DNA from 2 places in the Roseateles sp. 22389 genome. Region 1 is predicted to be linked to the other one. Evidence: riboswitches for the same ligand, from Rfam matches in the RefSeq annotation. Region 1 holds a riboswitch; the other holds the start of a gene.
What was found. A riboswitch is a leader RNA that binds a small molecule or an ion and turns the genes downstream of it on or off. The one in region 1 is predicted to bind S-adenosylhomocysteine.
Positions count from the first base shown of each region.

Region 2: linked by a shared signal. The riboswitch ahead of metH (methionine synthase) and the one ahead of ahcY (adenosylhomocysteinase) in region 1 are both predicted to bind S-adenosylhomocysteine.

Region 1 is NZ_JBQEOF010000011.1:101,224-118,450, forward strand. It holds gene ACTJKJ_RS16460 (TlyA family RNA methyltransferase) at 1-16, opposite strand, end outside; gene ahcY (adenosylhomocysteinase) at 36-1,469, opposite strand; S-adenosyl-L-homocysteine riboswitch at 1,572-1,670, opposite strand; gene ACTJKJ_RS16470 (HAD family hydrolase) at 1,743-2,534, shown strand; gene ACTJKJ_RS16475 (hypothetical protein) at 2,462-2,953, opposite strand; gene ACTJKJ_RS16480 (oxidoreductase-like domain-containing protein) at 3,197-3,403, opposite strand; gene infA (translation initiation factor IF-1) at 3,447-3,704, opposite strand; gene ACTJKJ_RS16490 (hypothetical protein) at 3,789-3,959, opposite strand; gene ACTJKJ_RS16495 (SDR family NAD(P)-dependent oxidoreductase) at 4,585-5,424, shown strand; gene ACTJKJ_RS16500 (AraC family transcriptional regulator N-terminal domain-containing protein) at 5,446-6,465, opposite strand; gene ACTJKJ_RS16505 (AraC family transcriptional regulator) at 6,474-7,415, opposite strand; gene ACTJKJ_RS16510 (aldo/keto reductase) at 7,606-8,634, shown strand; gene ACTJKJ_RS16515 (DNA glycosylase AlkZ-like family protein) at 8,674-9,771, opposite strand; gene ACTJKJ_RS16520 (GGDEF domain-containing response regulator) at 9,829-10,839, opposite strand; gene ACTJKJ_RS16525 (GGDEF domain-containing response regulator) at 10,926-11,972, opposite strand; gene metK (methionine adenosyltransferase) at 12,100-13,278, opposite strand; gene ACTJKJ_RS16535 (LpxL/LpxP family acyltransferase) at 13,441-14,331, shown strand; gene dapF (diaminopimelate epimerase) at 14,341-15,216, shown strand; gene ACTJKJ_RS16545 (DUF484 family protein) at 15,213-15,923, shown strand; gene ACTJKJ_RS16550 (tyrosine recombinase XerC) at 15,901-16,830, shown strand; gene ACTJKJ_RS16555 (hypothetical protein) at 16,844-17,227, shown strand, end outside.
Region 2 is NZ_JBQEOF010000013.1:165,893-180,076, forward strand. It holds gene ACTJKJ_RS18545 (hypothetical protein) at 39-518, shown strand; gene ACTJKJ_RS18550 (hypothetical protein) at 539-1,147, shown strand; gene ACTJKJ_RS18555 (AbiV family abortive infection protein) at 1,163-1,852, shown strand; gene ACTJKJ_RS18560 (helix-turn-helix domain-containing protein) at 2,247-2,627, opposite strand; gene ACTJKJ_RS18565 (hypothetical protein) at 2,948-3,706, shown strand; gene ACTJKJ_RS18570 (hypothetical protein) at 3,738-5,144, opposite strand; gene ACTJKJ_RS18575 (hypothetical protein) at 5,941-7,353, shown strand; partial or broken gene ACTJKJ_RS18580 (YifB family Mg chelatase-like AAA ATPase) at 7,738-8,607, shown strand; gene ACTJKJ_RS18585 (glycine zipper 2TM domain-containing protein) at 8,726-9,382, opposite strand; gene metH (methionine synthase) at 9,539-12,241, opposite strand; S-adenosyl-L-homocysteine riboswitch at 12,392-12,496, opposite strand; gene ACTJKJ_RS18595 (HD-GYP domain-containing protein) at 12,927-13,922, shown strand.

The DNA of each region.
Region 1 (17,227 bases):
GCTGATCGGCTCTCATCGGTTCAGAGGCTCGCGGATCAGTAGCGGTAGGTGTCGGGCTTGTAGGGGCCGGACTTGGACACGCCGATGTAGGCGGCCTGCTCGTCGGTCAGCTCGCTCAGCTGCGCGTTCAGCGTCTTGAGCTGCAGGCGCGCGACGTGCTCGTCCAGGTGCTTGGGCAGCACGTAGACCTGGCCCACGGCATAAGCGTCCTTGTGCGCGAAGAGCTCAATCTGCGCGATGGTCTGGTTGGCGAAGCTCGAGGACATCACGTAGCTCGGGTGGCCGGTGCCGCAGCCCAGGTTCACGAGGCGGCCCTTGGCCAGCAGGATGATGCGCTTGCCGTCCGGGAAGATCACGTGGTCCACCTGCGGCTTGATCTCCTCCCACTCGTACTGCTCGAGCGAGGCGACGTCGATCTCGTTGTCGAAGTGGCCGATGTTGCAGACGATCGCGTTGTGCTTCATCGCGGCCATGTGCTCGTGGCGGATCACGTTCTTGTTGCCGGTCGTGGTCACGAAGATGTCGGCCTTGTCGGCGGCGTATTCCATCGTCACGACGCGGAAGCCCTCCATCGCGGCCTGCAGCGCGCAGATCGGATCGATCTCGGTGACCCAGACCTGGGCCGACAGCGCGCGCATCGCCTGCGCCGAGCCCTTGCCCACGTCGCCGTAGCCGGCGATCACGGCGATCTTGCCGGCGACCATGACGTCGGTGGCGCGCTTGATGCCGTCCACCAGCGACTCGCGGCAGCCGTAGAGGTTGTCGAACTTGCTCTTGGTGACCGAGTCGTTGACGTTGATCGCGCGGAACAGCAGCGTGCCCTTGGCCGACATCTCCTTCAGGCGATGCACGCCCGTGGTCGTTTCCTCGGTCACGCCGATGATCTCGGCGCTCTTGCGGGTGTACCAGGTCGCGTCTTCGGCGATCTTCTTCTTGATCGCGGCGAACAGGATGCGCTCTTCCTCGCTGCCCGGGTTGGCCAGGACCGACAGGTCCTTCTCGGCCTTCTGGCCCAGGTGCATCAGCAGCGTCGCGTCGCCGCCGTCGTCCAGGATCATGTTGGGGCCTTCGCCCGCTTCGCCCTTGGCGCCGAATTCGAAGATGCGGTGGGTGTAGTCCCAGTAATCCTCCAGCGTCTCGCCCTTGTAGGCGAAGACGGGGGTGCCGACGGCGACCAGCGCGGCGGCGGCGTGGTCCTGCGTCGAGAAGATGTTGCAGGAGGCCCAGCGGACTTCGGCGCCCAGCGCCTGCAGCGTCTCGACCAGCACGGCGGTCTGGATCGTCATGTGCAGCGAGCCGGTGATGCGCGCGCCCTTGAGCGGCTGGGCCGCGGCGTATTCCTCACGGATCGCCATCAGCGCGGGCATCTCGCTCTCGGCGATCTTGATCTCCTTGCGGCCCCAGTCGGCCAGCGACAGGTCTTTGATCAGGTACTGGTCTTGGGCCAGCGGCTTCAGTTGGGCGTTCATGCGGACTCCTGCGAGGAAGGGCCGTCGACGCCAGCGATCAGGACATGGGGAGAAGTGGGGAGGGCACTTGCCGCTCGGTCCTCACCCGGCCTGCGAAGGGTCGACGGGTGAGCGCGGTTGCCATGGCCGCGGGCACGTCGCCGCGCGGCGGTTCCGAGCCTGGCCTCGATGGGATGGGAGGTCGCAACGCTCCTCGGAACAGGGCGCGATTGTAGACATGTTCCGTTCGACGGCTCGATGACAGCGTCACGGTCGGGGCCACAATCGCCCCCCATGCGAACGATCCCCCCGCTCAGCGACTGTCCCCGCGCGGCCTGGCTCCCCCTGCGCGGGGTGCTGACCGACATCGACGACACCCTGACGGCCGAGGGCGACATCGCCCCCGCCGCGCTGGCGGCCCTGCACCGGCTGCAGGACGCCGGCGTCCCGGTCATCGCGATCACCGGCCGGCCCGCGGGCTGGAGCGCGCCCTTCGCGTTGGACTGGCCCCTGCGGGGGATCGTGGCGGAGAACGGCGGGGTGCTGCTGCACCGCGAGAAGGACGCGCTGGTCACCGAGTTCGCCCAGGACGACGCGACGCGGCGGGAGAACTTCGCGCGCCTGCAGGCCTGCGCGGGGGCGATCGTGGCGACGGTGCCGGGCGCCCAGCTGGCGCGCGACAGCGCGGGGCGGCTGACCGACATCGCGGTCGACCACAGCGAATTCACGCGGCTGGACGACGACGCGATCGCCGCCGTCTGCGACCTGATGCGCGCCCATGGGCTGGTGGCGACGGTGAGCTCGATCCACGTCAACGGCTGGATCGGCGAGCACAGCAAGTGGACCGCCGCGCAATGGGCGGTGAAACGGCTGACCGGGCGAGCGTTCGATCCGCGGGAGTGGGTCTACGTCGGCGACTCGACGAATGACCAGCTGATGTTCGAACGGGTGCCCCTCTCGGTGGGAGTGGCCAACATCGCGCGTTTCCTGCCGATGCTGGATCACCCGCCGGCCTACGTCACCGCCAGCGAGCGCGGCGACGGTTTCGCGGAAGTGGCCCGCGCCTTGCTGGCCGCGGCTGGCTGAGGGCGGGTCGGCGCGTCCTCGAGGACCGGGACGCGCGGCCGCGGCTGGCGCCCTTCGACCGGATCCCGGGCATGCCGCCCGACCAGCGCCGACACGCCCGGCCAGTCATGCCCACGCGGCAGCACCCGCGCCAGGCTCGCATGGCTGACGCGTCCGCCGACGGCCACCAGCCGCTCCGCCACCTCGATGCGCCGGCGACGCAGCCGCGGCAGCAGCCAGCGGTTGGTCGGGCGCTCGCGCAGCACGCTGGGATGCGGCATGCAGCGGTGCTCCGCCATCAGCAGGTGGCGCAGTAGCACCTCCAGTCCGAACGGGTCGAGGTGGCGCCAGTCGGTGCTCAGCCGCGCCAGCGCGAAGCGCAGGTTGGCCTGGGCGTCGGAACGCGCGACATGGAAACGGTTCTGGCCGGTCATGAACATCGGGGCCTCCGATCGAGGGAGATCGATGCGCCCGCGCGGCAAGCGCGGCGCCTGTCCAGGATGTCGGCGGGCGCGCGCGGGTTCTGAAGCCCGAGGATGTCCCCAAAAACGTCACGAAACGCAAACGCCCCTCGAGCTGAGGGGGGGCCTCGTCGGAGGGAGGCGAGACCCCCGAACGTGGACGGGGCCGCCGGAAAAAGCGAAGGGCCGCGCGAGGCGGCCCTTCCGGGTGGGGGTGAGGCGTCAGCCGGCCTCGGGGTGGCGGGCCTTCCAGGCGCGCATCGCTTGCCGGTAGCGGTCCATCGCCAGGTCGTGCAGGTCGAAGATGCACGGGTCGCAGCCGTTGCCGCAGCAGGCGTCGATGTCCGGCTGCACGGGCGGCTGGGGCATCGGGTCGTCGGCCTCGAGCGAGGCCGGCGCCGCGGCGGGGTCGGGCAGGGCGGTGGTCATGACCGGGAGGCTCCGCGAGGGTTTCGGCCCCCGCGGCGCACGCTCAGCGACGGACCGGCGGCGGTCCCGAGTGGGCCGAGCGCTGCAGGTGACGGAAGGTGATCCGGCCCTTGGTCAGGTCGTAGGGCGACATCTCCAGGGAGACGGCGTCGCCAGCCAGGATGCGGATGTGATGCTTGCGCATCTTGCCGCCCGTGTAGGCGATGACCTGGTGGCCGTTCTCCAGCGTCACGCGAAAGCGCGAGTCCGGCAGGATTTCGTTGACGACACCCTGCATTTCAATCAGTTCTTCCTTGGCCATACGGGAGGCTCCTTTCTTGAAATCGATAAGGGCGCCGGCCGCGGTCTGCCGCGGGCCTTCGCCTCGGGAATCACGGGCGCGCCGTCAATGGCAGCGCGCCCAGGCCGTGCCTTCGGTCTCCGCGTAGCGCAACGCGGCGCGGCGGGTCTCGAAGGTCGGCACGAATCGCATGACGCGATCGATGCTGGCCATGCCGCGTCCCGATCGGATCGAGACGGCCGCGGCGAATCCGCCGTCGGCATGGGGTTTGGTCATCGGTGAGACAAGGAATCGCCCCACCTCAATGCTTTTGGTTCGCATAGTTCTCATGAGGTGTGCGCCTTGACAGGCAATCGCAATAAGCAACCGTCTTGGCGCGGTTTGGGAATGTGCCCTTTCCCTGTTTCGATGGCGCGAAGCCGGGGCGGGACACGAAGAGGTGCTCCAGCAGCCGTTCGCCCAAGGACGATCGAACCGGCCGAAGCCAGAAACGCGCAAGCGCACGAACCGGGGGTTGATGCTGGTGCGAGCCGCTCGCAGAAAGGTCCGTGAGAGGGACCGGAGGGGCTGCAGAAGAAGACCTGAAGAGGGTGGTCTTGTGCGAATCAAGCTGCGGATTGTAGCGCAAGCGCGCGAATTGCGCAGCGTCGCTTGCAGTCAGGACGCGGGGATCGTGCGGAAGGGCCGGCGGTTGGCGGGCGGCGCAAGCGGGACGAGCGCGACGAGCACGACGAGCACCGCCTGCCGGTCGCGGCGGATCGTGCAAGCGGTCCGCCGGAACGGGCATGCGGCCCCGGGGGCTGCTGCCTACGATGAATCCATCCCTCGCGAGGTCCGCCGGCAAGCGCCCCCGTCGAGGGGAAATCCCTCCACCCTGTCATCCCTCCAAGGACTGAATCCCATGAGCAAGATCTGGTTCATCACCGGCGCCAACCGCGGCTTCGGGCTGGAGATCGCCAAGGCGGCGCTGGTCGCCGGCGATCGCGTCGTCGCCACCGGCCGCGATGTCGCGGCGCTCCAGGACGCCTATGCGGCGCACGCCGACGCCGTGCTGTGCCTGCCGCTGGACGTCAGCCGCGAGGCCGACGCGGTCCACGCGGTCGAGCAGGCCGTCGCGCGCTTCGGTCGCATCGACGTGCTGGTCAACAACGCGGGGTATGGCCAGCTGGGCCTGTTCGAGGCCATCGGCGCCGACGACATCGAGCGCCAGTTCGCCACCAACGTCTTCGGCCTGATGCACGTCACCCGGGCGGTGCTGCCGGTCATGCGCCGGCAGCGCGACGGTCACGTGATCAACATCGCCTCGGTCGGCGGTTTCCGCGGCTTCGATGGCGCGGCGGTCTACTGCGCGACGAAGTTCGCCGTCGATGGCTTCAGCGCCTCGCTGGCGCCGGAGCTGGCCGGCTTCAACATCCGGGTGACGGTGGTCGAGCCCGGCTTCTTCCGGACCGACTTCCTGGACGCCAGCTCGGTGCGCTACGGCACCCGGACGATCGCGGACTACGCCGCGCTGCCGCGGCCGCCGCTGTCCACCTACGAGGCCTACAACCACCGGCAGCCGGGAGATCCGGCCAAGCTGGGCCGGGCCTTCGTCGAGCTTGCCGCGATGCCGACGCCGCCGCTGCATTTCGTGGCGGGCTCCGATGCGCTGGGCATGGCGCGCGAGACCTTCAGCCAGCGTCTGGCGGAGGTCGAGGCGCATGCCGCGCTGTCGGCTTCGCTGGATCGCGACGACGCCTGATCGACGGCCGCCGCCGGGCGCTCAGGCCAGCGCCCGCGCGGGCGGCGTGTCCCGGCGCTTGGCGGCGTCGCGCGAGGGCGGGCTGCCGTAGAGCCGGCTGTACTCGCGGCTGAACTGGGACGGGCTTTCGTAGCCGACGGCATGACCGGCCCGCGCCACCTCCAGTCCCTCCGCGATCAGCAGCCGGCGCGCTTCCTGCAGCCGCAACTGCTTCTGGTATTGCAGCGGGCTCATCGAGGTCAGCGCGCGGAAGTGGTGGTGCAGCGAGGACGCGCTCATGTGCGCCTCTCTGGCGAGCGCCTCGATGCGCAGCGGCTGGGCGTAATTCGCCTTCAGCCAGCGGATGGCGCGGTGCACGCGCTGCGTCTGGCTGTCGGCGCGCGCGACCTGTGCCAGCCGCTCGCCCTGCTCGCTGCGCAGCACGCGGTAGACGAGCTCGCGCATCGCCATCGGCGCCAGCGCGGCATGGTCCTCGGGATGGTCCAGCAGCCGTACCAGCCGCCCGGCCGCGTCGAGCATGTCGGGGGTCACCGCGCTGACGAAGAGGCCGCGGCCCGTGTCCTCGGCGCCGCGGGCGGTCGCCGCTGCCGGCGCCGGGGACGGACGGGAGAGCGCCCCTGGCGGTGGCGACGCCGGGCCGCGCGGCGGGCCGCTGCGCGCGACCAGCTCGGCGACCTCCTCCGGATCGAAGTCCAGGCGCAGGCAGAGGTAGGGCCGCTCCGGCGTGGCATCGATGACGCGGCCGCTGACCGGCAGGTCGGTGGTGAAGACCATGAAGCGCGCCGCGTCGTAGACGTAGCGCTCGTCGCCCAGGTGGACTTCCTTGGCGCCCTGTGCGATCACGCACAGCGAGGCCGGCTGCACCGCATGCGCCATTTCGCCGCCCGGCGCGTCCAGCCGGATCGCCCAGACCCGCGGCAGCACCGTCGGCCACAGGCCCTCGCGCGGCGCATGGCGGCGCAGCATCGCGCCGAGCTCGGCGATCGCATCGGTCGCGGCCATCGCCGCGTCGGTGTCGGTGTGGGTCAAGGTCGTGTCCATGGCGCCGCTCATCCCGCGCGCAGCAGTTGCTCGATGTCGGTCCGCGGCGGCGTGCCGAAGAGGCGCCGATATTCGCGGCTGAACTGCGAGGCGCTCTCGTAGCCGACCTGGTGCGCCGCGGCCGCCGCATCCAGCCCGCTGCCCAGCATCAGCCGGCGCGCGTGCTGCAGCCGCAGCTGCTTCTGGTACTGCATCGGCGACATGCTGGTCAGCTGCTTGAAGCGCTGGTGCAGCGTCGAGGCGCTCATGTGCGCCACGGCGGCCAGCTCGTCGATGCTGATCGCCTCGCTGAAGCGGCGGTTCAGTTCGTCGAGCGCGCGGGACAGGCGGCGCGTGGCGCTGTCCTGCTGCGCCAGCGCGCGCAGGCGCGGTCCGAGCGGGCCGGTCAGCACCCGGTAGAAGATCTCCCGCTGCAACAGCGGGCCCAGCACGCGCTGGTCCTGTGGCGAGTCCAGCAGCTGCATCAGCCGCAGCGCCGCGCCCAGCAGCGACTCGGACACCGGCGCGACGTTCAGTCCCGACTGCGCCCCCGGCGGCGCATCGGTGCCGGCCGGGCCGACCTCCAGCATCAGCTCCGCCAGCGTCGCGGTGTCGCAGCCGATGCGCACGCACAGGTAGGGCTTGTCCGGCGTCGCCTCGATCACGCCGCCCTTGGGCAGCATCGGCATCGAGACCAGCAGGAAATGCAGCGGGTCGTAATACAGCGTCTCGGTGCCGAGCTCCACCTTCTTGCGGCCCTGCAGCACGATCGCCAGGCCCGGCTCGTAGAGCGCCGGCGCGGTCTTGGGGGTGCTGCAGCTGGCCTTGATCAGTTGCAGGCAGGGGATCGCCGTGGCGGACGTGCCGTCGCCATCGACATGCCGGAGCGTCAGATCCACCATCTGCGCGCGCAGTGCCTGCAGCGCGTCGGGGAAGCCGTCGGCGAGAGGAATCGGAGTGGGTGCGACCATGCGGCGGATTGTGCAAGGCCGTCGCGCGCGCCGCCAGCGCCCGCGCGCGTGGGGAAGCGGGTTCCGGAGGATTGGGCAAGGACGGGCGAGCTTTGCGCTGGTCCCGGGTGGGGGCGGATTCCTAAGCTGACAGGCATCGCGGCGGTCATGCCGGCCGCCGCGCAGACCTTGTCTTCGAAGGAGCCGCACCATGACCATCATGTCCAGGGAACCGATCAACAACCTGCCGCAGTTGCCGCGCCGCCGGCTCGGCGCCCACGGGCCGGAGGTCTCCGCGCTCGGACTCGGCTGCATGGGGATGTCCGATTTCTACGGCCCCACCGACGAGGCCACCTCGATGGCCGTCCTGCACCGGGCGCTGGACCTCGGGATGAATTTCCTCGACACCTCCGACATCTACGGCAACGGCGCCAACGAGCGCCTGCTGTCGGGCCTGCTGGCCAACCGCCGGCGCGAGGTCGTGCTGGCGACCAAGTTCGGCATCGTCCGCAATGCCGACGGGCTGTCGGCCGGCGTCAACGGCAAGCCCTCGCATGTCCACGCGTCCTGCGACGCCAGCCTGCGCCGACTGGGCGTCAACCACATCGACCTGTACTACCTGCACCGCGTCGACCGGTCGGTGCCGATCGAGGAGACCGTCGGCGCGATGGCCGAGCTGGTGCGCGCCGGCAAGGTGCGCCATCTCGGGCTGTCGGAGGCCTCGGCCGAGACCATCCGCCGCGCCCATCGCGTGCATCCGATCGCGGCGGTGCAGTCGGAGTACTCGCTGTGGACGCGCGACGTCGAGGCCGAGGTGCTGCCCACCTGCCGCGAGCTCGGCATCGCGCTGGTGCCGTACAGCCCGCTGGGGCGCGGCTTCCTGACCGGCGCGATCCGCAGCGCCGATCAACTGGCCGCGAATGACTGGCGCCGCGTCAATCCGCGTTTCCAGGGCGACTCGATGGCGCAGAACCTGGCGCTGGCCGATGCGATCGTCGCGCTGGCCCGCGACCACGGCCTGACGCCGGCGCAGCTGGCGCTGGCCTGGCTGCTGGACCGCGGTCCGGACATCATGCCGATCCCGGGCACGCGCTCGATCGCGCGGCTGGAGGAGAACGCGATGGCCGCGCGCATCCGCCTCAACGATGTGCTGCGCGAGGAGCTGCGCGACCTGATCGACGCGCATCCGGTCGCCGGCGCGCGTTATCCGGAGGTGTCGATGACGCTGGTCAATGCCTGAGCAGCGCCTGAGCGACGGCGCCCGCCGGCGGCCCGTCCTTCACTCCGCCAGGCCGAGGAAGACCGACATCTCCTGATAGGCCTCGTCCAGCGCGGCGCGGAAGGCGGCGTCGCGCGGACGCTTGCCGATGAAGCCGAGGTCCGGGACCAGCGTCCCGCCCTCGACCTTCAGGTTGGCCCAGCCGATCACCTGGTCGCCCCACAGCATCGGCAGCGCGTAATGGCCCATGGTCCGTTTCGCGGCCGGGGTGTAGGCCTCGAAGCGGTAGGCCCAGCCCCACAGCCGCTCGAAGCGGCGGCGGTCCCAGACCAGCGGATCGAAGGGTGCGAGGAAGCGCAGGCGCTCCGGCTCGACCCGGTGCGCGCGCGAGGCAGGGTTCTCGTCCGAGGGCCAGTACCAGACTTCGCCGTCCACCTTCGCATGGGCCCAGCGCGACTTCGCGTGCTTGAGCACCTCGCGGGCCTCGGTCTTGAGGTGCGGCGCGCCGTAGCCCAGCAGCGTCGTCAGGTAGCCCAGGCTCGGCGAGGGCAGCGGCGCGTAGAGCGACACGATCATGTCGAGCAGCGCGCCGGCGCGCTCGCGGCGGGCCGGCGGGCTGTCGTCCTGCGCCGCGTGCTCGATCGCCTCGTAGACCCGCGTGCCGGAGTCGCGCCGCGCCACGCGCAGCAGGCCGCGGTAATGCATGCCGTCCAGCAGATGCGTGCTGGCGTTGAGCTCGCCGCCCCAGTAACCCGCGACGCGGCCGTGGCTGAACGCCTGCTGCACCTGCTGCGGATGCGTGCGGCCGCGCGCACGGATGAACTCGAGCACTTCCGCCGCGCGGGCATTCATGGCCTCGTCCCAGGCGCGCCGGGCCACCCGCGGATGCAGCAGCGCCAGGGTCTCGCGCGCGAGGAAGCCGTAGTTGACGAGGCAGTCTTCCTCGACGGCCAGGCGCGCGTAACGCGCCTCGAGCTGGCCGGCGCGGTAGTCCTTCACCCGGTGCATCAGGATCAAGTCCTGCGCGCGCGCCGGCGCGCGGATCGGGTCGGCCTGCACGAAGCCCAGGCGCTGGATCGCGCGCAGCAGCGTGGTCGGCTTGAAGAAGGTGCGGGCGATGGCATGACGCCGCAACGCGTCGTGGTCGATCACAGGCATTCGGAAGCAGCGGTCATCGAAAGGCGTGACGGTAACCGCGACGGGGCATGGGTTCTGTCAGGAGAGCGGCGCGAAGCCGCTGGGCGCCTGCTCGACGGTGTCCATCTGCATCTCGAAGCTGAAGAAGCGGTTGCGGCCTCGCGACTTGGCCGTGTAGAGCGCGTCGTCGGAGCGGCGCAGCAGTCCTTCGACGCTGGTCTCGGCATCGGGGACGCAGGTGGTGATGCCGCCGGAGAGGGTGACGTAGGACTCGACCGAATCGGGGTGCCGCATGTCGCAGTTGCGGAGCGTGCGCATCACCGCCCGCGCGAAGGTCATCGCGCCGGAGCGCGGCGTGCCGGGCAGGATGAGGGCGAACTCCTCGCCGCCGTAGCGCGCGGCGCAGTCGCGCGGGCGCCGGCAGGTCTGCTGCAGCAACTGCGCGACCCGGCGCAGGCAGGCGTCGCCCTCGAGGTGGCCGTAGCTGTCGTTGTAGCGCTTGAAGTGGTCGATGTCGCACAGCACCAGCGTCAGCGGCTGCTGGTCGCGCCGGGCGCAGGCGATCTCCTGCGCGAGCCGGGCATCGAAGGCGCGCCGGTTCATCAGGCGCGTCAGCGCATCCTCGCCGGAGAGCTTCTCCAGCCGCTCGTTGCTGTTGCGCAGTTCATCGGACACCTCCTGCAGCCGCGCCTGCATCCGCCGCAGCCGCTGCATCGCGCGCAGCTTGGCCTGCAGCACGGTGTTGGACACCGGCTTGACGAGGTAGTCGTCCCCGCCCGATTCGATGCCCTGCCAGAGATCCTGGTCGCGGTCGCGGCTGGACAGGAAGATGATCGGTGTCCAGCCGCCGCGCTCGTGCGCCCGCATCTGGCTGGCGACCCAGTAGCCGTCGTGACCGGGCATCTCGACGTCCAGCAGCACCAGGTCCGGGCGCTCGCCGTCGAAGCGGGCCAGCGCGCTGTCGCCGCCGTCCGCCTCCAGGGTGTGATGGCCGATGGCCTGGAGCTGGCGGCACAGGAAGCCGCGCGTGCTGGCCTGGTCGTCCACGACCAGGATGCGAAGAGGCGGCAGCGAGGCGGAAGCGTCCATGGCCGGGCATCGTCGACAGGCGGCAGCGAAACGTGCCGAGGCCGATTATGCGGGGCCGCTCCGCCGCGAGGCGGTCCGGACATGCCTCAAGTGGGGGTGGCGGGAGGCGGCGAGGCGGGCCCCGCCGACGGGACGACCGCGCGTCGCTGCTCGGCCGTGTCCATCTGCATCTCGTAGCTGAAGAAGCGGTTCCGGCCGGTGGACTTGGCGTTGTAGAGCGCGTCGTCGGCGCGGATGATCAGCCCCTCGGCGCTGGTGCTCTCGTCCGGCAGGCAGGTGGTGATGCCGCCCGAGAGGGTGATGGTGCCGCCGGTGGGGGAATCCGGATGGGGGATGGCCGCCAGCTCCACCGTGCGCATCAGCGCCCGGGCATAGGTCATCGCCCCCGAGCGCGGCGTGTTGGGCAGGACCAGCGCGAATTCCTCCCCGCCGTAGCGCCCGGCGCAGTCGCTCGGGCGGCGGCAGGTTTCCTTGAGCAGCTGGCCGATGCGGCGCAGGCAGGCATCGCCGGCGACGTGGCCGGCCGCGTCGTTGTAGCGCTTGAAGTGGTCGACGTCGCACAGCATCAGCGTCAGCGGCTTGCCTTCGCGCCGGGCCAGGTCCAGCTCCTGCTGCAGGCGGGCGTCCAGGGCGCGGCGGTTCATCAGCCCGGTCAGCGCGTCGACGCTGGAGAGCTCCTCCAGCTGCGCATTGGCCGCGCGCAGGTCCTCGGACATCTGCACCAACCGGGCCCGCATCAGCGCCAGGCGCTGCATCGCGCGCAGCTTGGCGTGCAGGATCATCGCGGACACCGGCTTGACCAGGTAGTCGTCGCCGCCGGCCTCGATGCCCTTCCAGACGTCCTCGTCCTGCTTGAACTGGCTCAGGAAGATGATGGGCGTCCAGCCACCGGGTTCGGCGGCGCGCATCTCGCGGCAGGTCCAGTAGCCGTCGTGACCCGGCATCTCGACGTCCATCAGCACCAGGTCGGGCCGATAGCGACGGAACAGCTCCAGCGCCCAGGCGGCGCTGTCGGCCTCCAGCACGCGGTGGCCGGCGCGGTCGAGCTCGGCGGTCAGCGCGACGCGCGTCGCGCTCTGGTCGTCGACGATCAGGATGGTCAGCGGGGTCGGCGCGGCGGGCAGGGGATGCATCCGGCGATTCTGCCGCGCGAAGCGGCTGCCGGAAACGCTCAGGGCCGCGCGAGGCGGCCCTGACTTCGGGGGTCAAGCGCGCATCAATCGATGAATGCGCGGCAAATGACCGGGGAGCGGAGAGGGCTTACAGCCCCGCCGCGGCGCGCAGCGCCTTGGCCTTGTCGGTCCGCTCCCAGCTGAACTCCGGCTCCTCGCGGCCGAAGTGGCCGTAGGCCGCCGTCTTGCCGTAGATCGGGCGCAGCAGATCCAGCATCTGGATGATGCCCTTGGGACGCAGGTCGAAATGCTCGTTGACCAGCGCGGCGATCTTCTCGTCGGAGATCACGCCGGTGCCCTCGGTGTAGACGGTGACGTTCATCGGACGGGCCACGCCGATCGCATACGCGACCTGGATCTGGCACTGCTTGGCCAGGCCCGCGGCCACGATGTTCTTGGCCACGTAGCGGGCCGCGTAGGCGGCCGAGCGGTCCACCTTCGTCGGGTCCTTGCCCGAGAACGCGCCGCCGCCGTGCGGGCAGGCGCCGCCGTAGGTGTCGACGATGATCTTGCGGCCCGTCAGGCCGCAGTCGCCCTGCGGACCGCCGATGACGAAGCGGCCGGTCGGGTTGACCAGGTATTTCGTGTCCTGCAGCCACTCCTTGGGCAGCACCGGCTTGATGATTTCCTCGATGACCGCCTCGTAGAACTCGGGCTTCATCTTGTCGCCCAGCGACATCTCGGGCGCGTGCTGCGTGGACAGCACCACGGTGTCGATGCTGTGCGGCTTGCCGTCGACGTAGCGCATCGTGACCTGGCTCTTGGCGTCCGGACGCAGGAAGGGCAGGCGGCCGTCCTTGCGCAGCTGGGCCTGGCGCTCGACCAGGCGGTGCGCGTAGTAGATCGGCGCGGGCATCAGCTCGGGCGTCTCGTCGCAGGCATAGCCGAACATCAGGCCCTGGTCGCCGGCGCCGGTGTTCAGGTGGTCGTCGGACGCCTGGTCCACGCCCTGGGCGATGTCGTTGCTCTGCTTGTCGTAGGCCACGAGCACGGCGCAGCCCTTGTAGTCGATGCCGTATTCGGTGTTGTCGTAGCCGATGCGCTTGATCGTGTCGCGGGCGACCTGGATGTAGTCGACGTGGGCGTTGGTCGTGATCTCGCCGGCCAGCACCACCAGGCCGGTGTTGCACAGCGTCTCGGCGGCGACGCGCGAGCGCGGGTCCTGGGCGAGGATCGCGTCGAGGATGGCATCGGAGATCTGGTCCGCCACCTTGTCCGGGTGGCCTTCAGATACGGATTCCGAGGTGAAGAGGAAATCGCTCGCCAATTTAAACTCCTGTGATTCAGTCTTCGGGCGTTGCCGAGACCTGGGAGTCAGGCGGCGAACGCTTTAGCGGGATTTATGAGTCGCCCCGCAAGTTGTCCAGATTAACTCGGCGACATGGGCGCGCATTATAGGAAAGGCCCGAAAGGGCCCACGGATGGGTGGATGGGAAAACTGGGTACATATGCGCTGATCGCGCTGCTTTGGCTGCTGCACTGGCTGCCGCTGCGCTGGCTGGCCGCGCTCGGGTGGGGACTGGGCGCGCTGCTGCACCGGGTCGCCGGATCGCGCCGGCGCGTCGCGCTGCGCAACGTGGAACTCTGCTTCCCCGAGAAATCCCTCGCTGAGCGCCAGGCCCTGGTGCGCGAGCACTTCGGCTGGCTGGGCCGCAGCCTGCTGGAGCGCGGCCTGCTCTGGTACGCGTCCGACCGGCGCCTGCTGCGGCTGATGCGCATCGAGGGCAACATCAAGCTCTCCGAGCAGGTCGACCGGCCGGTGATGTGGCTGATGCCGCATTTCGTGGGCCTGGACTGGATCGGCCCGGCGCTGATGCTGAACCAGTCGCGCCCGGGCGCCAGCATCTACCAGCGCCAGAGCAACGCGCTGTTCGACGAGGCGCTGCGCAAGGCGCGCTCGCGCTTCGGGACGACCAAGCTGGTCGATCGCCAGGAGGGCGTGCGCAGCATCCTGCGGGCGATCCGCGACGGCTACTCCTTCCTGAACCTGCCGGACATGGACTTCGGTCCGAAGGACTCGGCCTTCGTGCCCTTCTTCGGCGTGCCGGCCAACACGCTGCTGGCGCCGGCCAAGATCGCCGAGACCATGAAGATGGTGGTGCAACCGGTCATCGTCACGATGCTGCCCAAGGGGGAGGGCATCGTCATCCACGCCCATGAGCCGCTGGTCGGCTACCCCAGCGGCGATGTCGAGGCCGACGCGCTGCGCTTTCACCGCTGGCTCGAGGACCGCATCCGCGAACACCCGGCCCAGTATTTCTGGGTCCACAAGCGATTCAAGACCCGCCCGCCGGGCGAGCCGTCGCTGTATTCCCGATAATCCGCCCCCATGAAACTGCGCTTCACCAAGATGCAGGGCGCCGGCAACGACTTCGTCGTGCTGGACGCCACGCGCCACCCGATGCCGCTGAGCGCCGATCAGCTGCGGCGCGTCGCCGACCGCCGCTTCGGCGTGGGCTGCGACCAGGTGCTGGTGATCGAGGCGCCGAAGACGCCCGACGTGGACTTCGGCTACCGCATCTTCAACTCGGACGGTTCCGAGGTGGAGCAGTGCGGCAATGGCGCGCGCTGCTTCGTGCGCTTCGTCGTCGACAAGGGCCTGACCGACAAGCGCACCATCCGCGTCCAGACGATCAACGCGCTGCTCGAGCTGCGCCTGCGCGACGATGGCCGCGTCACGGTGGACATGGGCGCGCCGGTCTTCGACCTGCCGCGCATCCCCTTCGACCCGCGCGACACGATGCCCAAGACCGAACATGGTTTCCAGCGCTGGCCGCTGGACCTGGGTGACGGCATGACGGCCGAGGTCGCGGTGCTGTCGATGGGCAATCCGCACGCGGTGCAGCGGGTCGAGGACGTCGATCACGCGCCGGTGGGCATCGTGGGGCCGCTGGTCGAGAACCATGAAGCCTTCCCGCGCCGGGTGAATGCCGGCTTCCTGCAGGTGATCAGCCGACGCGAGGTGAAGCTGCGCGTGTACGAGCGCGGCGCTGGCGAGACGCTGGCCTGCGGCACCGGCGCGTGCGCGGCGGTGGTGGCCGGCATCCGGCTGGGCTGGCTGGACGAGGCGGTGGAAGTGCACACCCGCGGCGGCGACCTGCGCATCGAATGGGCCGGCATGACGCCGGGCGGCCCGGGGCTCGACGCCCCGGTCTACATGACAGGGCCGGCACAGACGGTCTTTGAAGGAGAAATCGAACTGTGAGCGGCATCGAAGGCATCACCGAACAAGATATCGCCGACTACCTGGCGAATGACCCGGCGTTCTTCGAACGTCACGCCGAGCTGCTGGCCAACGTCCGGATCTCGCATCCGCACGGGCAGCGCGCGGTCTCGCTGCAGGAGCGCCAGGCGGAGCTGCTGCGCGACAAGATCCGCGGCCTGGAGCACAAGATCATCGAGATGATCCGCAACGGGCAGGAGAACGTCGCGATCGCCGACCGGCTGCACCGCTGGACGCTGGCGCTGATGCTTACCCGCGACGACAGCCAGCTGCCCGAGGTGCTGCTGCGCGAGCTGCGCCACCAGTTCCTGATCCCGCAGGCCGGGCTGCGGCTGTGGAACGTCGGCGCCGGTCATGCGCTCGCGCCCTTCGCGGCCGAGGTCAACCCGGACGTGAAGACCTTCGTCGGCAGCCTGAACCAGCCCTACTGCGGCATCAATTCGGGCTTCGAGGCGGCGCGCTGGCTCGAGGACGACGTCGCGTCGCTGGCGCTGGTGCCGCTGACGGCGGGCGCGCCGGCGCAGCCCTTCGGCCTGCTGGTGCTGGGCTCGCCGGATCCGACGCGCTACACGGCCGAGATGGGCACCGAGTTCCTGTCCCGCGTCGGCGAGATCGCGAGCGCCGCGCTGTCGCGCCTGCTGCACGCCGACCCCCATGCCGCCGGCCATGTCGACCGTCAGCCTGACTGACGAGCAGCGCCGCTACCTGGACCATCTGCGCGTGCAGCGCCGCCTGGCGGAGCGCACGCTGACGCTGTACACGGAAGCGCTGCAGCGGTTGACCGGCTTCGCCTCGGCGCAGGGGCTGGACCTGCTGCGCCTGAGCGCGCACCAGGCGCGGCGAGGCCTGGCCCAGCTGCATGCCGAGAAGCTCAAGCCGCGCACGCTGGCGCTGATCCTGTCCGCCTGGCGCGGCTGGTACCGCTGGCTGGGGCAGCAGGGGCTGGTCGATGCCAACCCGATCGCCGACCTGCACGCGCCCAAGCAGGGCCGGCCCCTGCCCAAGGCGCTGGGCGTGGACGACGCGGTGCGGCTGGCTGAGCACCATCAGGACGTCGCCGATCCCGTGATGGAAGCGCTCGAGCGCTGCCTCGTCGAGCTGCTCTACGGCAGCGGCCTGCGGGTGTCGGAGCTGGTGGGCCTGGACCTGCGGCATCACGCGGGCTCGGCCGGCTGGATCGTGCCCGACGCCGCCGAGGCGCAGGTGCTGGGCAAGGGCGCCAAGCGCCGCGCGGTGCCGCTGGGCGGGCCGTCGCTGGCGGCCCTGCAGCAATGGCTGGCGGTGCGCGGCCAATGGGCCGCGGCCGACGAGCCGGCGCTGCTGGTCGGCCCGCGCGGCCGCCGGCTGAGCGCCGACCAGGTCCGCAAGCGCCTGAAGCAGCGGGCCCTGGCCGCGGGCATGCCGACGCATGTCCATCCGCACATGCTGCGCCACTCGTTCGCGTCGCACCTGCTGCAGAGCAGCGGCGACCTGCGCGCGGTCCAGGAACTGCTGGGCCACGCCAACATCAGCACCACGCAGGTCTACACCCGGCTGGACTTCCAGCACCTGGCCAAGGTCTACGACGCGGCGCACCCGCGTGCCCGCAAGAAATAACCGATTGATCCCGATGCCCCGCACCGCCCTGATCGCCTCGAAGGCCCCGTTCCCGTCCCGTCCGCTGCTGCTGTGCTCGGCGCTGCTCGCGGCCCAAGCGCAGGCGCAGACGCAAGCGCCCGGGGCCGAGCCGCCGGTGGTCTCGGCGCCGTCCGTGACACCGGAGCTGAAGGAGCCGCCGCGGGTCGTGACCGCGACCGACAGCCGGCCCGCCGCGTTCGAGCTGAACTGGTCGCCGATCAAGATGCCCACCGGGCAGAAGACCGCGCTGCTCGGGGCGCACTACATGGTCGCCATCAACGAGGACTGGGGCATCGGCCCGGCCGCCTACGGCGCCGCCAAAGGCGAGTTCGGCGGGCTGTTCACCGTCGGCTTCAACCTGCAGCGGCGCTTTCGC
Region 2 (14,184 bases), on a different contig from region 1:
CGGGCCGAGTAGCATCTGGCCTGGGAGGAAACCAGAACATGCAAACCGTTGTGCTGCCCTTATGGGTCGAGTACGTCAAAGCTTTGGGCGCTCCAGTAGTCGCGCTGATCGCAGCGTTGCTCGCGGGCTCCATCGCTTATCGGCAATGGAGCACTGCCAGAAGCAAGCTCAAGCTCGATCTTTTCGAGAAGCGACTGAAGGTCTATGACGCCGCATGGCAGATGATCGCCACGCTCAACGACCCCAAGACAGTCACGATCGAGCACTTCAAAACCTACTTGCTAGGGATCGCCACCGCCCGATGGCTCTATGGTCCAGAAGTTACCACGCTGCTCATCGAGCTTCAGCGAGACGCACAACGAGCACTGGGTACCGAGTATGACTTCGAGGGGCCAATGTCTCGAAGCCAGCGGGTGCAGGAAGGCCTCGACTATTTCGCACGTCTTGAAGGCGAAACAACTCAGCGATTCAATCGTTTGAACGCGCTCATGGTGCCGTACCTGACTATCAAACACTGAAACTTTTAGAAAGGTCCTGCATGCCAGCACCGGAAGCATCCACACCAAGCGGACCACAGACATCTTCCCAACCCATCCCGGCAGCCATCACGACGACCAAGGCCCTGACCATCGAGATTGCGAAGGTTCCTGACGGCAGACCCTTCGATCCTCACTGGACGACCTACCTCCAAGCAACGGCGACACCCGTCGTCGCAGTGATTGCAGCGGTGATCGCAGCAACGATCCAATGGCGACAGTGGAAGACCGCCACAGCGGCAGCCGAGACCGCGAAGAACAAGTTGAAACTCGACCTCTTCGATAAGCGCATGGTGGTCTTCGACGCAGCGGTGCATCTGGTTCGAAGAGCCAATCTGGAGGCACCGATGGACCTGGATGACTTCTCCGAGCTGACCACAAAGATGCGGCAAGCGGAATGGCTGTTCAGCCGCGAGGTCGCGTCTAGGTTAGATGACATAACGACCCGAGCCCTCGAGAGAATCGTGCTCACCACGGCACACGACAAGAGCAGTCGGCTTCCGGACAACCAACTTCACCTGGTCGGCAGCAAGGGCAGCATTGATCGATTTAACGCGGCGTACAACGAATTACGTGAGCTCTTCAACCCCTACCTTTCCTTAAGCCACTGAGCCATGGCGAAAAGATTGAATCAGTTCAACGGCCCGCTCAACATTGAGCAACTAGCCGAAGGAATGAACCTCGCGAAGAAGAACGCCTCCCGCTTGCACGACGACGCAAAGCTGCTGCTTGAGGCCGGGCGCTACGCTTCGGCGATGTCGCTTGCGATTCTGGCAATCGAAGAAGCTGGGAAGTTGTCCATCCTTCGACGCATGGTGAGTGAGAAAGCGCCAGAGCAACTCAAGGGCTTGTGGAAGGAATACCGCTCCCACACCAAGAAGAACGCCGCCTGGACGCTGCTTGAGCACATCAAGCTAGACGGCAGGACGAAGCTTCAAGACCTCGCCCACCTCTTCGACTCGGACTCCGATCATCCCTACATCCTCGATCAGATCAAGCAGCTTGCGTTCTATACGGACTGCTTGGGCCAAGGGAACTGGACGTATCCAGAAGACGTGATCACCGAGCATCTGGTGCGAAGCATCATGTTAGTTGCGCGGGCTCAATCCGGCGACCGGCAGACGACATCAAGAGAGCTTGAGCTTTGGGAACTGCATGTCGGCGACGCAACCCGCTTCGCGACGCAGCGTGAAGGCAATGAGGCCATCGCAGCTTGGTACGGTGCAATGCAAGCGGAAGGACTGTTTGAGCCCGGGCCGAATAGGATGCAAGAGTTCATCACTGAAGGCATCAACGTCGTCAGGGACCATCGGTGAACCGTCTCGCGCTGACCTATACACATTCGTGAAGCCCCGAACCCTTCGCGTGTCGCTACTGGCCTGCTCGACCCGTAGGTTGCTCAAGATCGTAGCGGCCCAACAACGAAGCGTTGGGCGGCGCATCACGTAGTCCGTGACAGCAATAGCTGACGTGCAGCTAGCTCGTGTTGAATTCCAGCATCGACGCGCAACCGACCCTCACTAACGTACCGGACGGATGCGCCAAGTTCGTTCGGCGGGATGAGAGCGGCACCTGCGACAAAGCACCCAGCGTGCTACTCCTCGGCGCCGACCTTAGCATCCCGATCATCCATACAGGCAAGCCTCGCGAAGGCCTCGTCCGACGCTTCGGCATCTTGGCTGTACACAGCTCGACCAGTCCCACCGGACTTCAGTTCCCTTTTGCTCTCGAAGCAAGATGATCCCGCAACGCCTTGAGCGAGCGTCTTATGAAGACCACATCGCTCTGCGGCAGGCCCCCGATGAGCGCTTCCATCTCGTGCGCTTCCGAGGTCACCGTCGCTGGAGCTTCATCAAGCAGCTCGGCGCAGGTCGCTAGCAATTCCGCCGCCAAGCGTTCCAAGGTCATCAGCGAGGGCGCATGCTTGCCGCGCTCGAAGCGCGAGAGCGTCTCCGTATCCACTCCTAGCCGCTCGGCGAGGTCGGCTTGAGTGAGCCCGAGCGCTTTCCGCCTCGACGCAATGTTCCGTCCAAGCCGGATAGGCAGGGCCTCCCGGACAGCCAGGTCAATATTCTTGGAAGGCAAGGTCAACCAACGTTGTCGAGTAGCGAGCCAACACGCATGGTTGTCTTCAACGCCCGCTCAAGCCAGAATGCAATTTGTCGTCCTTGAACACGACAAATTACACCGATCCGCCCCTTTGGACGCGACCGGCATTCGAGGTTAAGTACAGGAGGGAGCGCCTTGGACGGAATTCCTGAAGCAATGGTCGTCATGTCGATACATAGGCCGAGCCGGGCTGTTGCCCGTGAGGGCGCCAGCGCCTGCCTCCAGCTTCATCGCGTGGAGTACCTCGCCTCCAGGGGCTTCAGACCGCTGCATGCGCCGCAAGAGGCTTTGCCGAGCTCGCCATGCCGCGCATAACCGGCTACAAGTTTGCGGACCAACAGCTCTCGCAGCTGCGCGATGGCTTGTCACGCCTGCAGCGCACAACTGGAGTGGCGGTGTCAGCAACCCTGGGATCGTCCGCAGGCTTTGACGCTGTAGTCCTGCGGATCGAAGCCCCGGAATTTGCCTTCAGCGCCGATGTGGCCATGGTTCAAAGTGCACCAGACCAGAACGGCGGGGTCTGGTTCGGGCCACTGTCCTCAGAAGGAGAGCAACTTGGACCGCATTCAGCCTATCGCGATTTCCGCGAGGCTCTAGTCTTTGCGGAGGTGCGCGTTAGGCATGTAATCGATTCCTTGAAAGCACGCAAGGAGCGACGCCCTCAGCACAGCTCTGCTACAGCTATTGAGAGTGCCTTGCTCTCTCAGTCAGAGGTGCTCCTGGTGCAGGAATTCGCGAACAGCCTTGGACTTCACGCGCGGCTCCCCGGCTTTGTTCGGTTTACCGAATTCGCTGCCGGGGCTACGTCTATGGCGGTAGGGCTTATGCACAAGGACACGCCCGTCCTGCTCGCCTCAATCGTTGTGTCGAAGACGCCGGAGGGTGGACAGCTCTGTACCGTCCGCGACCTCAACAACGAGCCGCTACCAGGACCACAGAGCTACGAAAGCATTTCGGCAGTACTTGTCTCTCAGCGTTCATACTTTCTGAAGGTGGCGGAGATTGCGTCGAAGCACCTTCGTCCGACCCTACTTGATCGCTTGAAAGCAGCTCTCTCCTGATCATCTGCCGCTTCGATGCCTAGCTACAAGGCTAGGCATCGTCTTGAACGATAAACGTTCCACGGCGCAGAAAGTCCTCCAGCGTCGGGGCTGGCTTGTCCGCATCGAGGATCATCGACTGGGACCAAAGTATTTGATGCGGATAGTGGCTGGCGCAGACCACCTCCCCATCCCGCATGAACCAATGGGTAGCTTCCGGCAGCAGGCGGCGAGGTGCCGGATGCCGCGCGAAAGGGTTATGGAAGACCTCCAACTCGGCGGACCAAGGCTCGCGCTCGCCCGGCCATAGGGCCCTGTACTCGTCGGACATGATGTCCATGCAAAAGGGTCGCCCTTCGAATGCACCTGGTGCCCTGTCAAAAAATCGACCCATGCGCATGTAGCGCAACCCAGCGGGTGCGCCGAAGGTCGTAATCGCCACTCGATTGAGCTTGGCGATGCTGCAGGCGTTCGAAAAGACGACTGCACTGAGTTCCGCACATCCTTCGTTCGCGAACAAGCCAGCAGGGAATCGTGAAGGGCCTAGTAAATGCGTGAAAGGTATCGACTGCGGCTGCTTGAGGCCAGCCACCTCGACCACTTCTGCGCCATGCCCATAGAGGTATCCGATCAGGGCCTCACGCGACCATTTCATCGACCCTGCCGCGTGAAAGTCGGCGAGCGCAATCATGAAAGGCTGCCCCTTCACATGCGGCAGTTGGTCGTACCGGCGGCGTAGCTTGTTCCCAAGCGTCTTAGCAAAACGCACGGCCGCAGGACCGGCGAAAACTTCCATCGGTTCCGTTGGCGGAGCGACCTCCTGCGCATTGAAATGGTTGTACGGGACAGAGGGATTGGCGGTAACCGCCTCAACCCATGCCGAGTCTCCGCGTCGGTTCTCGATACGGAAATCCGGAGACTCGTGGGGTTGCGTGACAAGGTGGCCCTGTTCCCTAAAGGCCCCCAGGAGGATCGCTTCCCAGAGCCGAGTGTGGAAGTTGCCTGTCTGACAGTCGCTTACCCAGTTCGCATCCGGTCTAGGAAGAGCGAGATACAGCTGATTGAGCATCCATGCCGCTCGATGATGCGTAGGGGCAGCGAGAAGCCCGAACACATCACTCGCGGTTCTGCTGCCCAAGTCATACAGCGCAGCGCGCGGTGAAACGCCCGATGGGACGGGCTCACGCGCCTTCCCCTCGACTAACGCCTGCCCGATACGACGCATCGCTTGGTCGCGATCCGAAATGCCGTCTGCCGCATCGGTGATCGTCCACACATCGTCGACACGGCGTCGCATCACGAGCACCCCAAAAACGTTGGAGTCGTCGCGCGTCAATACTCCAACTGAAGCGCCGTCATCGGTAGTCCAGGCCCCCGCTGGCGGCCTCGAACCAAAGCCATGGCCACGAGGAAGAGATAGCGCGTAGACAGCGAAGAGTGGCTCAGGAAGTTCCTTCATTTCTTGCGTCCGGCGCTGATCCTTCGGGTCCCGCAACGACTTCGTGGCGAGGGCTCGCCCACGTCCACCGTCACCCATCAAGGTCCGGCGGCCAGTCAGCAGAGCCAATTCGGTGCCGTATCAGAACAGTACGTGCAACTTCTGCACGCGAGGCTGGCGATTCGGTACCGGATATAGAGGGCAGGCAGCTCTCTTGAACGCCTTCGAGCTGTTCCTGCCCCCTCTCTCCCGGCCACCAACGTCATTCGACCGTAGGTCGCCACAACCATTCATCGCTCCCGCACCTTTTCCAGGTGAGGCGGAGCCCTGGACTAACCAACTCGATATGCACTCTATCAATACAGAAGTACATCCCGCTCACCTTGAGGGTGGCAACTGTTGCTCGCCAACTCCTCAATCGCCATCCACTCTGGAGAGGCTCAGCTCGCTCGCACACAGCAAGGTGCTCGCAGCCCTTCGAGGTTACGGAAACCAGATCAGCTCAACGCATGGGCAAGCGCTCCTAGACCTGAGCAAAGCGCTCAGCGGTCAAGCCCTCGGCGTCCTTCCAGGACGGTTCGCGTATGCGATGCCTTGTGGTGCCGGAAAGACTCAGAGCGTCGTTGCTTGGATCACTGCCGTTCATGAACTACGACTCGGACTGTCCGTAGCCGTTTCAGCGTTTCAGATTGACGCCCTCTGCTCGATCAAGCTGGACTTGATGCGGGCAGGAGTTCCAGAGTCAATGATCGGCCTTAGGCATAGTCAAGGCGCCAACGCGAGACTTCCCGATACGGGTGAGGATGATCGACCCATCATGCTGGTGTCTCACGCGCGGATTCGAGGGCAGCGTGACTCATCGACGTTTGCACTGCACAAAGGAGCCAAACGTCACCTCCTGATTTGGGACGAGAGTCTCATCACCGCCGACGTCCAAGTTCTAACTTGGCTGGACGTTAAGTCGGCTGTCGAGCGACTACTTCCTGAGTTGCATGACTCCTGCTTGGCCCACTGGCTCAGGGATGCACTTCTAGCGATGCAGGCCGATCTCGATGCTCAACGCATGGGAGTGAAGCCCCAGCCCATTGATCTCCGCGGCTCTCTCGATCTGGATGAGATCCAGGCACTAGCCTGCCAATTGCGGTCTGGAGGGAGTCCACTTCGCGTTGCGGCGGTTAAGGCGGTGCGGCAGTTGACCAAGCTAGCCACGCATCCGATCTCGATGGCGTTGACGGGCAACGGCATGACAGGCGATGGTCTGATCCGTTACACCGTCGCCGTACCAGCCGAACTCGACAACATCGCAGTTCTGGACGCCAGTTATCCGATTCGGGAACTGACGCACAACCACGCGATCCTCGATGGGACAACTTCAGCGATGAGGACGTGCAAGAGGTATGACCGAGTCTCGGTACGACAACTCTGCCTAGCGACTGGACGGACAACACTCCAGACTCATCCTGATCGTCTTAAGGAAATGGTCTCTGCCCTTGCCGCAAGCGTCGCCGACATCCCGATGGACGAGGCCATCTTGATCTTTACCTTCAAAGGTGATGACGATGCAACTTTGCTTGCGAAGGTACGGAAAGAACTGGGAGAACGCGGTGTCGATCTCGAGGCTCGGCTGTTCAACGGTCGTGCCCGAATCAACTGGCTGACATGGGGGAACGAGACAAGCCTGAGCGAATACAGCCACTGTCAGCACATCCTTCTAGGTGGCGTACTTCGTCGAAGTCCGCTTGACCTATCAGCAAGTGTTGCGGGACGTGAAGATGACTTGTGCTATCGACCTACGTCCGAGCAACTGAGGGCGATTCAACTGTCAGAAGTGGCTCACTGTGTGCTCCAGGCGATGAACCGAGGTAGCTGTCGGAATGTGGATGAAGACGGCATGGCCCATGCGATGTCGCTAACTGTCCTAGCAGATATCAAAGGCTTGCACGAAGCCCTCGCCGAGAGCTTGCCCGGCATCGTGTGGAAGATCGTCCCTGATCTCAAACTTGGCCCGCTCACGCAGAGCCTCTCAGCACGGATAAAAGCCCATCTGCTGACGCAGCCAGCTTCCGTGAATCGGCTAAGTATCCGGAGCATCAAGGCGGGGGTTGACGTTCCAGCCGATCGGCAGACCTGGCGGGACGCGTTGACGTTCGCTCTGGTTTTCGTGAGGCTTCAAGATCCAAGCCAAACTTGGCAGCAAGCCGGTCAATCCGTGATCCGCTCGATTCGCTGACAAACGTGGGGGGTGAGCCCAATAGAACACCTTATGGAGCCACCCCCCTTGTTTAGTCGGCCCGTCCTGCTGACGGCTTGAAGTTGACTCCTCGGTCAGACAACGGAAACTCGGCGCGGCTCAAATTTGCTAGACATTTTTGAGGGGGCACTTCGAACAAATGCATGCACGCTTCCCCCCGCGCCCCCTTCGAAGACCGCTAGCGTGCACTTCACTCCTCTATGTGCCTAGCCGTGCCGATGTGGCGTGCGGTCAAGTTTGTGCCCAATGTAAGCACGCTTATCTACTCGGCGAACTTGGTACGCGGCACGGGAGCACGGCCATCTGTCTCATCCTCTAGCGGAGTGGCAATGTGTTAAGTCCGTATTTGGGCTTGACAACCCTAGCGTGTTGCTGGTCGGGCCGCCGGGCACCGGCAAGTCGATGCTGGCCCAGCGACTGCCGACGCTGCTGCCGCCCTTGTCGGAATCCGAGGCCCTGGAGTCCGCCGCGCTGCTGAGCGCCAACGGCCAGTTCCGGCCATCGCTGTGGGCGCAGCGCGCTTTCAGGTCGCCGCATCACAGCGCGTCCGCCGCGGCGTTGATCGGTGGCGGCTCGCCGCCGCGCCCCGGCGAGATCACGCTGGCCCAGCATGGCGTGCTGTTTCTGGATGAGCTCCCGGAGTTCCAGCGGCTGTCGCTCGAAGCGCTTCGGGAGCCGCTCGAGACCGGGCGCGTCCATATCTCCCGCTCCGCGCATCAGGCGGATTTCCCGGCGCGCTTCCAGCTCGTCGCCGCGATGAACCCCTGCCCGTGCGGCCATCTCGGCAACCCGACCAAGGCCTGCCGCTGCTCACCGGACCAGGTCACGCGTTATCAGAACCGGCTCTCCGGGCCGCTGCTCGACCGCATCGACCTGACGGTGGAGGTGCCGGTGTTGCCGGCCGCGGTGCTTTCGGCCGCGCCGGACGGCGAGCCCAGCGCCACCGTCGCCGCGCGCGTCGCAACCGCCCGCCAGCGCGCCGAGGCCAGGCAAGGCTGCGTCAACGGCCGGTTGGCCGCGGGTCAACTGGACGAGCACCTGCGGATGGCGCCCGACGCCGAGGCGATGCTCCATCGCGCGTCGGCGCGGCTGGCGTGGTCGGGACGCAGCTTCCATCGCGTGCTGCGGATCGCGCGCACCATCGCCGATCTGGCGGCCGAGGACATCGTTGCGCCAGCGCACGTCGCGGAAGCGATCCAGTGGCGTCGCGCGCTGCCGGGGCGTGAGGAATGAGGCCCGGCGTGGTCGGGCCAGCGCCCCGCGCCGCCCCAGAACGCCAAAGCGCCGGACGATGCCGGCGCTTCGGGGGTTCGCGGCCGCGCGGGGCGGCCCTCGCGATCAGGGATCCGGCTTACTGGCGGATCAGCTGGCCGTCGCTGACGCGCACGACATCGCCGCTCTGCACGCCCGGGTCATGGCTGAAGGTCATCGTGCGGTTGCTCTGGTCGGCGTTGCGCATCTTCACCACCCACACGGTGGTGCTGCGCTGGCGCTTCTCGATCTCGTTGCCGGCGTAGCCGCCCGCCACCGCGCCACCCACCGTGGCGATCTTCTTGCCGGTGCCGCCACCGACCGCGCTGCCCAGCAGGCCGCCGACCACCGCGCCGCCCACCATGCCGATGCCGGTGCCCTGGCCTTCACGGGCCTCGGTGCGCACCGACAGGACCGTCGCGCAGGACGCGCACAGGCGGGATTCAGCCTGGCCGGCGCTGCCGTTGTTGTCCGCGTAGCCGGTCGAGCCGCCGTCGCGCGACTGCGAGCCGCGGCGGGGTTCATTGGATGCGTGCTGCTGCACGGCCTGGTCGCCCGAGCGGCGCGCGGCGCGCGCCTCGTCGGCGGCATTGGCGCCGTTGCGATCGACGATGTTGCCTTGCTGCTCGGCCGCCGCGACCGGCGTGTCCGGCATCGACGGCGCCGACTGGTGCCGCCCCGCGAAGAACGCTGCCACGACCAGCACGGTGGCCCCAACTGCACCCGCCGCGATCTTTTGATTGGTATTCAACGCCATGATTCACCTCTTATGGTTTTCCCCTACCTCGGGGGACGAGCGAAGAATGCCACGCTGTTACAAGTCGCGGGGCCCGGTTCTTGTTCCGTTTGTAAATGGGTGAAACGCGGCCTGTAGGACAAGGCCGCATCCTGCGGTTTTCGTTGCTCCGGCGCGTCAGCCCAGCAGCGGCGCGAGCGCCCGCTGCGCGTCCTGCGGCTCCAGCGCCATGCGGGCCGCCCAGTCCGCCACCTGGTCGTCGCCGATGCGGCCCACATTGAAATAGGTCGCCTCCGGATGCGCGAGGTAGAAGCCGCTGACGCTGGCCGCCGGCGTCATCGCCATGCCTTCGGTCAACGCCATGCCGATGTCCTCGGCCTGCAGCACGCGGAACATGTCCCGCTTGACCAGGTGATCCGGGCAGGCCGGGTAGCCCGGCGCGGGACGGATGCCCCGGTAGGCCTCGGCGATCAGCTGCTCGTTGCTGAGCGCCTCGTCGGCCGCGTACCCCCAGAAGTCCATCCGCACGCGCTGGTGCAGCCGCTCGGCGAAGGCCTCGGCCAGCCGGTCGGCCAGCGCCTTGAGCATGATCGCGGAGTAGTCGTCCAGGTCGTCGATGAACTGCTGCTCCTTCTTGTCCACGCCCAGGCCGGCGGTGACCGCGAACAGCCCGATGTAGTCCGGCACCGTGCCCTTGGCCGCGATGAAGTCCGCCAGCGCCCGGTTGGGCCGGCGCACGCCGTCCACCACCGGCCGCTCGGACTGCATGCGCAGCCCGCGCCAGGTCATCAGCACCTCGGAGCGCGACTCGTCGCTGTAGATCTCGATGTCGTCGTCGTTGACCTGCGCGGCCGGGTACAGGCCCACCACGCCATTGGCGGTCAGCCAGCGGCCTTCGATCAGCCGCTGCAGCATGCGCTTGCCGTCGCTGAAGACGCGCTGGGCCTCGGTGCCGACGACCTCGTCCTTGAGGATCGCCGGGAACGGCCCGGCCAGGTCCCAGGTCTGGAAGAACGGGCCCCAGTCGATGCACTGCGCCAGTTCGGCCAGGTCGTAGTTGCGGAACTGGCGCCGGCCGATGAAGCGCGGCGCCGGCGGCGTGTAGGTCGTGAAGTCGGCGCGCTGCTTGTTCGCGCGCGCCTGCGCCAGCGTCACCAGCGGCGTCTGCTTCTTGTTGGCGTGCAGCTCGCGGACCTTCTCGTAGTCGGACTTCAGCTCGTCGATGAAACGCGTCGCGCGCTCATCCGACAGCAGCTCCGAGCACACGCCCACCGAGCGCGACGCGTCGGGCACGTAGACCACCGGCCCTTCGTAATGCGGCGAGATCTTCACCGCCGTATGCACCCGGCTGGTGGTCGCGCCGCCGATCAGCAGCGGGATCTTCTTCACGCGGAAGTAGTCGTCGCGCTGCATCTCCGCGGCGACGTGCTGCATCTCCTCCAGGCTGGGCGTGATCAGGCCCGAGAGGCCGATGATGTCGGCGCCTTCGACCTTGGCCTTGGCGAGGATGTCCTGGCACGGGACCATCACGCCCATGTTCACGACCTCGAAGTTGTTGCACTGCAGGACCACCGTGACGATGTTCTTGCCGATGTCGTGCACGTCGCCTTTCACCGTCGCGATGACGATCTTGCCCTTGGAGCGGACGTCGGCGCCGGCGGCGGCGAGCTGGCGCTTCTCCTCCTCGATGTAGGGCACCAGGTGGGCCACCGCGGACTTCATCACCCGCGCGCTCTTGACCACCTGCGGCAGGAACATCTTGCCCGCGCCGAACAGGTCGCCGACGACATTCATGCCGGCCATCAGCGGGCCCTCGATCACGTGCAGCGGCCGGCCGCCCTTGGCGCGGATGCCCTGCCAGGCTTCCTCGGTGTCCTCGACGATGAAATCGGTGATGCCGTGGATCAGCGCATGCGACAGCCGCGCGTCGACGTCGCCCGCGCGCCAGGCCAGCTTGGCGCTGTCGTCCTTGGCCGCGCCCTTGACCGACTCGGCCACCTCGAGCAGCCGCTCGGTCGCGTCCTCGCGGCGGTTCAGCACCACGTCCTCGACGCGCTCGCGCAGGTCGGCGGGGATCTCGTCGTAGACGCCGACCATGCCGGCGTTGACGATGCCCATGTCCATCCCCGCCTGGATCGCGTGGTACAGGAAGACCGTGTGGATGGCCTCGCGCACCGGCTCGTTGCCGCGGAAGCTGAAGGACACGTTGGACACGCCGCCGCTGACCTTCGCTCCGGGCAGGTTCGCCTTGATCCAGCGCGTGGCCTCGATGAAGTCGACCGCGTAGTTGTTGTGCTCCTCGATGCCGGTGGCGATCGCGAAGATGTTGGGGTCGAAGATGATGTCCTCGGGCGGGAAACCGATCTCGTCGACCAGCAGCCGGTAGGCGCGCTCGCAGATCTGGATCTTGCGTTCGTAGGTATCGGCCTGGCCGGTCTCGTCGAAGGCCATCACCACGGTGGCCGCGCCGTAGCGGCGGATCAGCTTGGCCTGGCGGCGGAACTCGGCCTCGCCCTCCTTCAGCGAGATCGAGTTGACGATGCCCTTGCCCTGGATGCACTTGAGCCCGGCCTCGATCACCTCCCACTTGGACGAGTCGATCATGATCGGCACGCGCGCGATCTCGGGCTCGGAAGCGATCAGGTTGAGGAAGCGCACCATCGCGGCCTTGCTGTCCAGCATGGCCTCGTCCATGTTGATGTCGATGACCTGCGCGCCGTTCTCGACCTGCTGGCGGGCGACGCTCAGCGCCTGCTCGAAATCGCCATTCAGGATCATCCGCGCGAAGGCCTTGGAGCCGGTGACGTTGGTGCGTTCGCCGACGTTGACGAACAGCGTGCCGGCGCCGATGGCCACCGGCTCCAGGCCGGAGAGCTTCATCGGGGGGACGGCGGCGCGGCCCGGAGCGGTGCTGGCGTCGGAAGCGTCGGAAGCGGGAGGGAGGGCGGACATGGCGGCGGCGCTCTTCGAGGCTGGAGGAAGCTGGATCGAGACGGGGCCGCGCAACTCACCGCAACCCCGCGCGGGGCGGGACGGTGAGCGTCGTTGTTCAGCGGGGTCCCGGGGTCCGACCGCGCCGTTCCGAGCCTGGCGGGCGCCCGGATGACGGGACCTGTCGCAACGCTCCTCGGAAACCACCGCCGCCCCGATGCCGCGAATGCGGCATTGCTGGCAGCGGAAACGGCGTGCATTCTACCGGTCCGGCCCTGCTTTGTTCGTGCCGGAATGCCTGCCGAAGCCTCGCGCGGACCTATGCTCGCCCGCAGCGTGCCGCGGTGGAGGGAACCGGCGCAGGCACGGCGACATCCGACAACGACAACAACGAGGAGGCGACGCCCAGTCGCCGGGAAGGCCACGTGGATCTGGTCCAACTTCCTTCAAACAGCCTGCGCGTGGGACAGGTGCTGACCTTCTCGCTGCGCGACGCGGCGGCCACCTGCTGTTCGCCGCCGGGCATCCACTGCCCGACACGCCGCAGGTCCGCGAGCTGCTGGCGCGCGGGCCCTGGGTCCAGGCGCACGAGACGCGCGAGTACCAGCGCGCCCTGGCCCACAAGCTCGACACGATGATGCTGCAGGGGGCTTCGCTGTCCGCGCTGGCCAATGCCAGGGCCGAGTACAAGCCCACGCGGCCCATGCCCCTGCCGGCGGCGACGGGGCCGGCGCACACCGCCATCTGGGCCGACCTGCAATGGCACGCGCAGCAGGTGCTGCGCGATCCGCATCGGCCGGACTTCCTGCTGCGCCTGGCGCAGCTGCTGGACACGGTGCTGTCGCGCCTGACGCAGCAGCCCGATGCCTCGCTGGCGATGCTGGTGCACGACGCGGGCCAGGAGCCGCTGCAGTACAGCGCGCGGCATGCGCTGCTGTCGCTGGTGCTGGCGGAGATGACGACCCGCCAGCTCGGCTGGAGCGAGGGCCGCCGGCGCACGCTGGGCCTGGCGGCGCTGACGATGAACCTGGACAGCGCCGCGCAGCAGGACCAGCATGCGCTGCGGCCCGAGGCGCTGGCCCAGGCGCAGCGCGAGGCCCTGGCCGGCCATGGCGACCGGGCGGCGGCGACGCTGCAAGGGATCGGGGTCGACGACGAGGCCTGGCTGGCCGCGGTCCGCCTGCATCACGACGCCGGGCCGGGCCCGCTGGCCGGCCGCGCGGACGGCGAGTTGATGGCGCGCCTGCTGCGCCGCATCGACGTCTATGGCGCGCGATTGAGCCCGCGACGCAACCGCCGGGCGCTGTCGGCGGCGCAGGCCGCGCGGGCGGTCTACCTGGACGAACTGCAGCAGCCCGACGAGGCGGGCGCCGCGCTGATCAAGGCGATCGGCCTCTATCCGCCGGGATCGCTGGTCCGGCTGGCCAATGGCGAGGAGGGCATGGTGCTCAAGCGCGGGCACAGCGCGAGCGAACCGCTGGTGGCGGCGCTGATCGGCCGCAGCGGCTCGCCGCTGACCGTGCCGGTGCTGCGCGACACGCGCTTGCCGGCGCAGGCAATCTCGGCAAGCCTCGCGCCGCATGAAGTCCGGCTGCGCGTCCACATGGACGCGATGCTCAAGCTCTATTGAGCTGGACCGCCCCGGCCGCTGGCCCTCACCCCCACCCTCTCCCGCAAGCGGGCGAGGGGGTAATACCGGCCAGCGCCTCTCTTACACCCTTGTATCTTTCGTTTTGAGAGTACACACAGGTTTGTTTTGGCAGTTGTCCACAGCCCGTCTGCCCTCTGGGATACCTAGCCCGTGGGAGAGCATTTGGCGTGGACGACTGGCCGTCTGTTGAGCAAGCCCGAACAGTTGCTGGACGGCCGACATGCACTGGCGTGCTCGGACC